DNA from 3 places in the Exiguobacterium sp. s152 genome. Region 1 is predicted to be linked to each of the others. Evidence: riboswitches for the same ligand, from Rfam matches in the RefSeq annotation. Region 1 holds a riboswitch; each other region holds the start of a gene.
The links. Region 1 has a riboswitch for S-adenosylmethionine ahead of mtnK (S-methyl-5-thioribose kinase). Riboswitches for the same ligand answer to the same signal wherever they lie in the genome.
Positions count from the first base shown of each region.

Region 2: another riboswitch for S-adenosylmethionine. It lies ahead of KNP72_RS02375 (methionine ABC transporter ATP-binding protein); the one in region 1 lies ahead of mtnK (S-methyl-5-thioribose kinase).
Region 3: another riboswitch for S-adenosylmethionine. It lies ahead of KNP72_RS08525 (Na+/H+ antiporter NhaC family protein); the one in region 1 lies ahead of mtnK (S-methyl-5-thioribose kinase).

Region 1 is NZ_JACSLX010000007.1:1,633-4,908, forward strand. It holds gene KNP72_RS11945 (2-hydroxy-3-keto-5-methylthiopentenyl-1-phosphate phosphatase) at 1-293, opposite strand, end outside; gene KNP72_RS11950 (2,3-diketo-5-methylthiopentyl-1-phosphate enolase) at 290-1,447, opposite strand; SAM riboswitch class I at 1,517-1,618, opposite strand; SAM riboswitch class I at 1,824-1,926, shown strand; gene mtnK (S-methyl-5-thioribose kinase) at 2,008-3,159, shown strand; gene mtnA (S-methyl-5-thioribose-1-phosphate isomerase) at 3,156-3,276, shown strand, end outside.
Region 2 is NZ_JACSLX010000001.1:461,339-464,614, reverse strand. It holds gene KNP72_RS02385 (PTS sugar transporter subunit IIC) at 1-379, opposite strand, end outside; gene KNP72_RS02380 (thioredoxin family protein) at 567-824, shown strand; SAM riboswitch class I at 1,278-1,383, shown strand; gene KNP72_RS02375 (methionine ABC transporter ATP-binding protein) at 1,461-2,489, shown strand; gene KNP72_RS02370 (methionine ABC transporter permease) at 2,479-3,141, shown strand; gene KNP72_RS02365 (MetQ/NlpA family ABC transporter substrate-binding protein) at 3,172-3,276, shown strand, end outside.
Region 3 is NZ_JACSLX010000004.1:20,772-24,047, forward strand. It holds gene KNP72_RS08520 (GGDEF domain-containing protein) at 1-1,111, shown strand, start outside; SAM riboswitch class I at 1,208-1,303, shown strand; gene KNP72_RS08525 (Na+/H+ antiporter NhaC family protein) at 1,356-2,657, shown strand; gene KNP72_RS08530 (TVP38/TMEM64 family protein) at 2,685-3,276, opposite strand, start outside.

The sequences.
Region 1 (3,276 bases):
CCGCCGCTGACGACGTCAAACTTCCAGCCGTGGGCCCGAACTTGTTCTAAAAATGCCGGGAACCCTTGGCGGAGCGTGATCCGCTCCAACAAATAATCACGGTAAGCCGGGGCAGCCGCGCTCGGCAATAGTTGAAACAGTTGACCGACGCCGGAGCGGATTGAAATCCGTTGTTCGAGGACCGCATCTTTCAACTCGACCCAAGCCGGCGGGGCGAACGCTTTCATCAAGGCGATGATATTGTCTTCCGCCGTGATCGTCCCGTCGAAGTCGCACAGGATATGGATCGTCATCGCGACGCCCACGCCTTTAACGCGGTATCGAGTTCGTCCGTCTGTCCTTCGGTGTGACCGAGGACGTGAGTGATGGCTTGGCGGAAAGCACGGGCCCCGGCGGCTGCACCGTCCGGGTGACCATGAATGCCACCGCCGGCGTTGATGACGACATCTGTCCCGAAATCACGAATGATATCGGCGACAAGCCCCGGATGAATCCCAGCTGACGGGACCGGTAAAATTGGTTTCGACCAATGCGGTTCGGCGCTCAAGTCACGAATCGCGAACGCCTCGTCCCGTGGTGTCGCGAGCGAACCGTACGGAGACGGGAAGAGCGTCAAATCGGCCCCGGCGAGGCGTGGGAGTTTACCGAGTAAGAGCGAATGACTGATGGACCCGGTCAAGGCGCCGGCAAAGGCCGGGTGAGCCAAAATCGGCACACGGATGTCTGGGTCGTTCGCAAGTTCGCGCAGTGCGTCAAGACCGTACGTATAGACGTTGAATAGAAGCGCCGTCGCACCGGCCTCAATCAGCCGGAGTGCCTGGTCGCGCAGAGCGAACACAGGACCGCTCAACGTGATGGCATAGAGGACACGCTTCCCGGTCGCCTCAAAGTGCGCTTGAATGACGGCCGCTCCGATGCGGGCCCGTTCGAGCGATGGGGTGAGCGGGTTGTCGTATAAAATTTCGTCGTCTTTGACGATATCGATGCCTCCGGCAAACTGATCGCGGAGTTGCTGCTCGAGAAACGCGAGGTCACGGCCGATGACACCTTTGAAGATGCTCATGACGAGCGGGCGATCATGGACACCGAGCAAATCGCGAATCCCTTCGACGCCGAACTTGGCGCCTTTGAAATGAGGCGCGAGCGTCTCGGGCAACGTCAAATCGATTAACCGGATTGAATCGTCGAGGGACAGTTTCCCGAACGTCGTCGTCAAGATGGATGAAAAGTCAGGGCTGACATTATGTAACGGGTAGCGGATCGTGAAGCGGCTCGTCGTATCCGTATGTGTGGTCGACACGACCTCACCCCGGTACGCCTGTAACTGCTCTTGCTCTAAGTGAGGCAGCTCCGTCCAAGTACCGACGGTCAGCTCGAGGGCGATTTTGTCGGCGACGGTCGCGACCGCGTCCGTTCGTTTGATTTCATATGTGGCAGTGATACTCATATGGTTCCTCCTTCCAGGCAAACAAAAAATGACCCCATGCCGAGGCAAGAGGTCATCATAAAAAATGAACTCTTATCTCTCAGCTTTCGCTGCAAGAATTAGCACCGTGCCATCTCTGGTCGGTTGCTGCGACATCATCGGGCTCGTCCCTCCGTCTGCTCTTGATAAGAATGTGATTTGAAGTTGTGAAATTTAATTGAATTTTTGCACAGAATCGTCACGTCGTCAATTCCTTTTTTTCCAAAAAAAATATTTTGGGGAGTTGTTTCCATATATGCACAAAAAAAGACGGAGGTGCACGGAGAAAATGACGTTGACAATTGTGACGTCAAGTCCGTAATATTCATCACATAAGTTCACCGAATCGAATAAACCACTCTTATCGCGAGTTGGCAGAGGGAATTGGCCCGATGACGCCGCAGCAACCGACCACTAGGCACGGTGCTACATCCACCAGACGAATGTCTGACAGATGAGAGGAACAACCATTTTGGCTGTGCCTCTTTCTCGCGGAGAAAGGGGCTTTTTTTGTGGGCAACTTACAGGAAGGGGAAAACATCATGTCATATCAACCATTTACAGAACAGACCGTCGTCGAGCACGTCCGTCAACTAGGATACTTGCAAGACGGAATCGCCGAGTGTGAGGAAATCGGGGACGGTAATTTGAATCTCGTGTTTCGGATTCGCCAAGGCGAACAGCGCCTAATCGTCAAACAGGCGCTCCCATACGCCAAAGTTGTCGGCGAGAGCTGGCCGCTTACGCTCGAACGGGCATGGATTGAACAGTTGGCACTCCGTGAGTTTGCGAACGTGGCGCCGCGTTTCGTCCCGGACGTCCTCGGCAGCGACCGGACGCTCGCCTACACGATTTTAGAAGATCTGTCTGATTATGAGATTGTCCGCACCGGTTATTTGAAGGGGGAGAGCTATCCGGAACTCGCGCGTCATGTCGGTGAATTTTTAGGAGAGACGCTGTTCGCGACGTCGGATTATGCGGCCGGACCAATTGCGAAGAAGCGGATTGAACGTGACTATTACAATCCGGAACTGTGTGACATCACCGAGAAGCTCATCTTCACCGACCCGTTCAAAGACGCAGAGTCGAACAACATCGAGGCGGCGCTTCGAGAAGATGTCGAACGCCTTTGGCAAGACCAGGCACTGAAGGTCGAGGTGACGAAACTGAAAGTCGGATTTGTCACGAAACATGAGGCGCTTCTGCACGGTGACCTACATACGGGCAGCATCTTCGCGACCCAACAAGAGACGAAAATCATCGATCCAGAGTTCGCATTTTACGGACCGTTCGGCTTCGACCTGGGCCAAATCATCGCCCATTTGACGCTGTCGACGTTCTATGACCCGTTCAAACGCTTCGAACGTTTCACAGACGTCTTGACGGTGTGGGAGACGTTTGAGAAGACGTTCCGGGCCAACTTTGAGCGCGCCGTCGAACCGTTCAACACGGACGGTTTTGTCGACGAGTTGTTGCGGACGATCTTCAGCGACACGATCGGCTACGCCGGTTGCGAACTCATTCGCCGTGCCGTCGGACTCGCCGGTGTCGCCGATCTCGAGACGTTGCCGGAAGCGACGCGGCTCGAACGAAAACGTGACGCGCTTGCCCTCGGGACGGCGCTCATCAAAGAACGCCACAGCGTCGAATCGATTGACGACTTGGTGACGCTTTTGTCGGGGGTGCGCGTATGACGGTCCAAAACATCCGCTTTAATTCGCAAACGGACGAACTCATCGTATTGGATCAGACGTTGTTGCCGCACGAAGAGCGTTACGTGACAATCGAGACGCTTGAACAGGCCGAACATG
Region 2 (3,276 bases), on a different contig from region 1:
ACAACTGCATGACGAGGAACGTCGCGAGAGCGGCCGTCACACCGGCCGTGATGACGTCACCGATTCCGGCCATGAGGAACGCGCCTTCCTCGATGCGGATGGCGCCACTTCCGACCTGAGTCGCGATGCCGATCGTCCCGGCCTCGAGCGCCGATCGTCCGAACTGCATGGCGACAGCGACACCGATGATGACCGGTAAGAGGCGCATCGCAATCGTCGTCGCATCTAAGATGAACTGCAAGGACGGAAAATACGGCAAGATGGCTTTCGTTAATTCACCGAGCAAAGCGCTCGGGATGAGGGCGATGAGAATGGCAAGACTGAGGCCGTTCAAGACGTTCATTAAAAATTGTTTTCCGGTAAGCTTCTCTTCCGTCATTGGGGATTCACCTGTCCTTTTCTACTGGTTTGCTGTTATGTACAAAAGCGATAAAGTTAATGACCATACTATGCCTCTTTCTGCCGAGCGTCAACAAGAAATGTTGAAATGTTCAGAATTTTCCATTTGAGCACAACTTTTGAACCGATTGGCCCGGATTCATATACTTAGAAGAGAGGTGAGCAAAATGATGACAGACGGATTCTTATATATATACGCCCCAATGTGCGGTACATGCGCCGTGGCCGAGCGGATGCTCTCGGTCGTCGAGGCGGTCGACCCAGAATTGAAGATTGAAAAACGCGATGCCAACTTTATCCCGAACGAACTCGAGGCGTATCAGGTCATGAGCGTTCCGGCGCTATTGAAGCTGGAGAATGGCCAAGTTCGCGATCGTTTGTACGCATTTCAAAACGTCCAGCACGTCCTATCTTTCGTTAAGTGAGATAGGATGATTAGAATAATCTGAAAATTTTAAATAATCAGTTGACACAGAAAGTTCACGAATGATATATTCATTACAACATCTTACTTGAACACAACATAGGACGAGATTTTCCCGTCATCAAGACGTTTTCGAACAACCGCTGCATGAGCTTACGCGATTTCAGGTGGACCTTCCCTTCGATTGTCCCCCAAAAAAATCAAGCGTCGGGGCACCGGTCGCGTAATTGCATGGTCCGTTCGAAGACCGAGTGATGGTTGGGTAAAAATCCCCCATATAAGGATGAATGCTCTGATCGGGCAAAAGAGGTTCATCTATGGGTTGTCCTTCAGTGACTCAAGGTGCTACGTTCTGTGTCATCCTCGGATGGCACCTTTTTTTATTTTGCTGAAAAAAATAGTTTGACATGAAAATAATGTGTCGCTATGATAAAGCTAATCAAATACGCAACCACTCTTATCAAGAGAGGCTGAGGGACTGGCCCTATGACGCCCAGCAACCGCGGAGCAATCCGAAATGGTGCTAATTCCAGCAAGGTGTATACCTTGGAAGATGAGAGCAATCGTTGTCCGTACGATAAAGTACGCACGTTTGCTCAAACGTGCGTACTTTTTTTGTTGTCAGGAGGGAAATGGATTGATTCAATTACGCAATGTGGCCAAATGGTTCGACACGAAAAACGGTCGGGTCCAGGCGGTCGATGATGTGTCGCTTACGATCGAAAGCGGCGAAATTTTTGGAATAATCGGATATTCAGGGGCGGGGAAGTCGACGCTCATCCGTTTGCTCAACCGACTCGAGGCACCGTCAAGCGGTGAAATCGTGGTCGCCGGCAGCGAGCTGACGAAGCTCACGCCGAAGGAACTGCGCGGGGTACGTAAAAACGTCTCGATGGTGTTCCAACACTTCAACTTATTATGGTCGCGCACGGTCGCTGAGAACATCAGCTTCCCGCTCGAGCTCATCGGGGTACCGGCGAGCGAGCGCAAACGCCGCGTCCAAGAACTCGTCGAACTCGTTGGCCTCGCCGGACGAGAAGACAGCTATCCGTCACAACTATCAGGCGGCCAAAAGCAGCGAGTCGGGATAGCCCGTGCGCTCGCTACGAATCCAGAAGTGCTCCTCTGCGATGAAGCGACGAGCGCACTCGACCCGAAGACGACGGATTCGATTCTCGAACTGCTCGTCAGCATCAACAAGAAACTCGGTTTGACAATCGTCCTCATCACCCATGAGATGCACGTCATCCAAAAGATTTGTCACCGTGTCGCCGTCATGGAGGCCGGAAAGGTCGTCGAGACCGGGCAAGTCGCCGACGTGTTCCAACACCCGGAACAGCCGATCACGAAAGAGTTCGTCAAACAGATCGGCGCGGTCGAAGACATGTCGCTCACGTTCGAACATTTGAAAGCTCGTTATCCGAGCGGTCAAATCGTCAAGCTCAAATTCTTGAACGAGACGGCCGAACAACCGATCCTGTCGGAAGTGTTGAAGCAGCATGACATCGGCTTCAACATCATCGGCGGAAACGTGACGCAGTCACAAGTCGGTGCCCTCGGGACATTATTCATCCAATTGATCGGAGAGCCGGCTGAAGTCGAGCGGGCCATCGCCTCAATCCGATCACAGGCAGTGGAAGTGGAGGTAGAAAGCGATGTTTCCTAATGTAGATTGGCAAGTCATGTTAGAACAGACGTGGGAGACGCTCTATATGACGCTCGTCGCCGGAGCCGCGACGTTCGTCATCGGTCTCGCCCTCGGGATGCTGTTATATGTCACGAACGAGCCGCTCATGATGAAGAACCGTCCGATTTACACGGTAATCAGCGCGGTCGTCAACATCTTCCGGTCAATCCCGTTCATCATTTTGATTATCTTGCTCATCCCGTTCACGTTACTCGTCGTCGGGACGATGCTCGGGTCAACGGCAGCACTGCCGGCACTTATCATCGGTGCGGCCCCGTTCTATGCGCGGATGGTCGAGCTCGCGCTTCGCGAAGTCGACCGCGGCGTCATCGAGGCGGCTGAGTCGATGGGTGCGACAAAATGGCAGATTGTCTATAAAGTGTTGTTCCCAGAAGCATTGCCGGCCATCGTGTCAGGCATCACGGTCACGATCGTCGCGATCGTCGGTTACACGGCGATGGCAGGGGTCGTCGGCGGTGGAGGACTCGGGAACTTGGCGTTCCTCGAAGGATTCCAGCGTTCACAAAGTGACGTCACGTTCGTCGCGACCGTATTAATCTTGGTCATCGTCTTCGTCATTCAATTCATCGGCGATCGACTCGTATCTGTAATCGATAAGCGTTCCGCTTAATCTAAATAGAAAATTTGGAGGGGTTTTATAATGAAATCATGGAAAACAGTACTCGGTTTAACGGCAGCTTCAGCACTTACGATTCTCGCGGCTTGTGGCGGCGGGGATTCAGAATCAGGTTCAGGCGATGACAAG
Region 3 (3,276 bases), on a different contig from region 1:
CAGTCTCGTCTTCATTTTAGCAGCCTCGCTCTTCCGTGAGACGAACTTGCTTGTCGTCAGCAGTATCGCCGCCGCACTCACCTTCTTTATTAAGCGGCTCATCATCCAGAAAGGTCGGCAAGACGCCTTCAAATCGTTGATTGAACAATATGATGAGGCAAAAGAAGCCGTGTCGTTGTCACAAAGCGAGGCGCAAGCGATTGAGGTGTTCCTCAGTCAATGTGAACGACTCAACGAGTACGACGAAGGGTTCGTCGAGTTCAAACTGTTCGATCGCACACTTTACTTTGATTTAAAGACGCGCCAGCCGATCGATCGCCACGTCGTCTTTGATTTACTCGATGCAACCTATCCGAACGAAGCCTCGGTCGAGTATGAGATGCGCTTTGAATGGGACGCCCCGTTATCGAACGAGTTCGATGAAGACTATCATAGCTTCATCTCGGTCCGTTCCGAGGAAATCGAAGGCATCCGCACGTGGCTCGTCATGACCGGCGAGCACGTCTATGGCTATCCGCCCATCATTCAACGTGAGATTGTCAAACTGCTCAAATCGTTCAATCGAACGATCAGTCGTTGTCATGAACGCGACCGCCTCTATACCGAGAGCCGGACGGACAGCTTGACGTTGCTTGCCAATGCACGGGCTTTTTATGAATACGGGATTCAACAAATCTCGGACGGCTCGATGTACCCGATTTCCGTCGCAATGCTCGATATCGACTTCTTCAAAAAAATCAACGACACGCACGGTCATCAAGTCGGAGACAGCGTGCTCCAAGAGTTTGGTCGCCGCATCCGCCAAGTGCTCCGCACCGATGATTTCGCAGCCCGTTATGGCGGCGAGGAGTTCATCTTGCTTTTGAACCGATGCGATGTCGAAGCCGCCGTCGAGATTGCCGAGCGCATCCGTCAACAAATCGAAACCAAACCATTCCACGTTGACGGAATCGATATCCCAGTGACCGCCTCAATCGGCGTCGATACGATTCAAGCGTTCGGTGACAAACGACTAGACGATACGATTCGCAACGCCGACCGAGCGCTTTACGTCGGCGGGAAGTACGCAGGACGCAACCGCGTCGCCCATTACAATTTTTTGACGTCCTGACTCGCCCCCACGTGCATCGCGTGGGGGGTTGCTATTGACAAGCAGATTTGAAACAGGTACGTTAGGGAACGTGTCTTATAACTAAATATCACAACTTTTTTATCAAGAGAGACTGAGGGACTGGCCCGATGACGTCTCGGCAGCGGGTAACCTGTGCCAAATCCAGCGAGCGGTCTGCTCGAAAGATGAAAAAAGTGTTTCTTGTAGAGAGAGCCTTTTTTCAGAAGGCTCTCTTTTTATTTTTATGAATGAGGTGAATCGATTGGAACAACCAACAGCTAACAAATGGGCGCTCTTGCCCTTACTCGTCTTCCTCGTCTTCTTTATCGGGGCAGGCATCTACTATGACGATTTTTATAAATTTCCCGTCTTGATTGCGGCCTTGATTGCCGTCATCGTCGCGGCGATGATGACGAAAGGAAGCGTCACCCAGACGGTCGAACGTGTCGCCCAAGGCGCCGGCAACCCAAGCATCTTGATCATGGTGTTCATCTTCTTGCTCGCCGGCGCGTTTTCAAGCGTCGCCGAAGCAATCGGGGCGATTGATGCGACCGTCAATGCGGCATTGACGTTATTACCGCCTTCGCTCCTCTTGAGCGGCCTGTTCGTCATCGCGGCCTTCATCTCAATGGCGATGGGCACATCGACCGGGACGATTGCCGCACTGGCGCCGATTGCCCTCGGCATCCATGAGGAGAGCGGCGTCAATATCGCCATCGCAGCAGCGGCCGTCGTTGGCGGTGCCATGTTCGGTGATAACTTGTCGTTCATTTCGGACACGACGATTGCAGCCGTCCGCACCCAACGGACGAACATGCGCGACAAGTTCCGGACTAACTTTTGGATCGTCTTGCCGGCAGCCGTCATCACAACGATTTTGCTCGCCGTCTTATCGAGCGGTGAATCGACCATCGAGCCGGCAGCGTTTGAATGGTATAAGCTGATTCCGTACCTTGCGGTCATCGTGCTCGCCTTGACGGGAATGAACGTCATCCTCGTCTTGCTCGGCGGCATCGCCCTGACCGGCATCATCGGTCTGTTGGACGGCAGTCTAGCCGTCACCACATGCGTCACCGCCATGGCGGACGGCATGATGGGCATGGCCGAGATTTCACTCCTGACATTGCTCATGGGTGGGCTCGTCGGACTCATCTCGCATAACGGCGGACTCACGTACTTGCGTGACGCGCTCACGTCCCGAATTAAAAGACGGGCCGGCGCGGAGTGGAGCATCGCCGGGCTCGTCAGTGCGACAAACGTCGCGACGGCGAACAACACGATTTCGATTCTCGTGGCTGGTCCGCTCGCCGCGAACATCGCCGACGATTATGACATCGAACGTAAAAAGTCAGCGAGTGTACTCGATATCTTCTCGTGTGGGGTCCAAGGTCTGTTGCCTTATGGGGCACAGCTTCTCATTGCGGCCGAACTGACGAACACAGCGTCACCGGCGCTCGTTCCGTATATGTTCTATCCGTTCTTGTTGTTCATTTGCGGAGGATTGGCCATCGCCTTCAACTTCCCGCGTTTCAAAAAACGCGCTTAACGAAAACGACCTTGTGAAGCAGTCGCTTCACAAGGTCGTTTGTCGTTTCGCTTCAAGTTCACGTTTCAGCTGCTCGTTCCGTTTTCTGAAGGCACGCCGTTTAAGCAGTTCTTCGAGTCCACGGCTGATGGCCCATAGGACAATCAGTAATAAGACGAGCATCGATAATCGGAACGGGCTTTGGATAAACTCTTCCCACTGGTCGCCAATGACAGAGAAAATCAAGACGACGAGCAACTTGCCGAACCCGGCCGCCATGATGAACGTACGGAGCGGCATTTGAATGAGCGCGAGTAAGTATGTGATCAAGCTGACCGGAATAAACGGGAGCGAGTACAGAAACCCGAGTGAGACCGGACTCATGTGCTTGATGCGTTCGAGCCAATAGACGCCTTGCTTATGTCTCTCGAGCCACCGCGTCATCGGCTTTCGGAACACGTAGCGAACAGCTACAAACACAAGAATTGTTCCGAGCAAACTCCCGATCCAAGACAGTAACGTCCCAAGCAAAAATCCATATGTCGCTGCGTTCGCCGAGATGATGAGGACGAGTGGGAGAAATGGAAAGATCGCCTCCAGGAACGGTGCCCCAAGTCCTGCCCAAGGTCCGCCTGGAAGT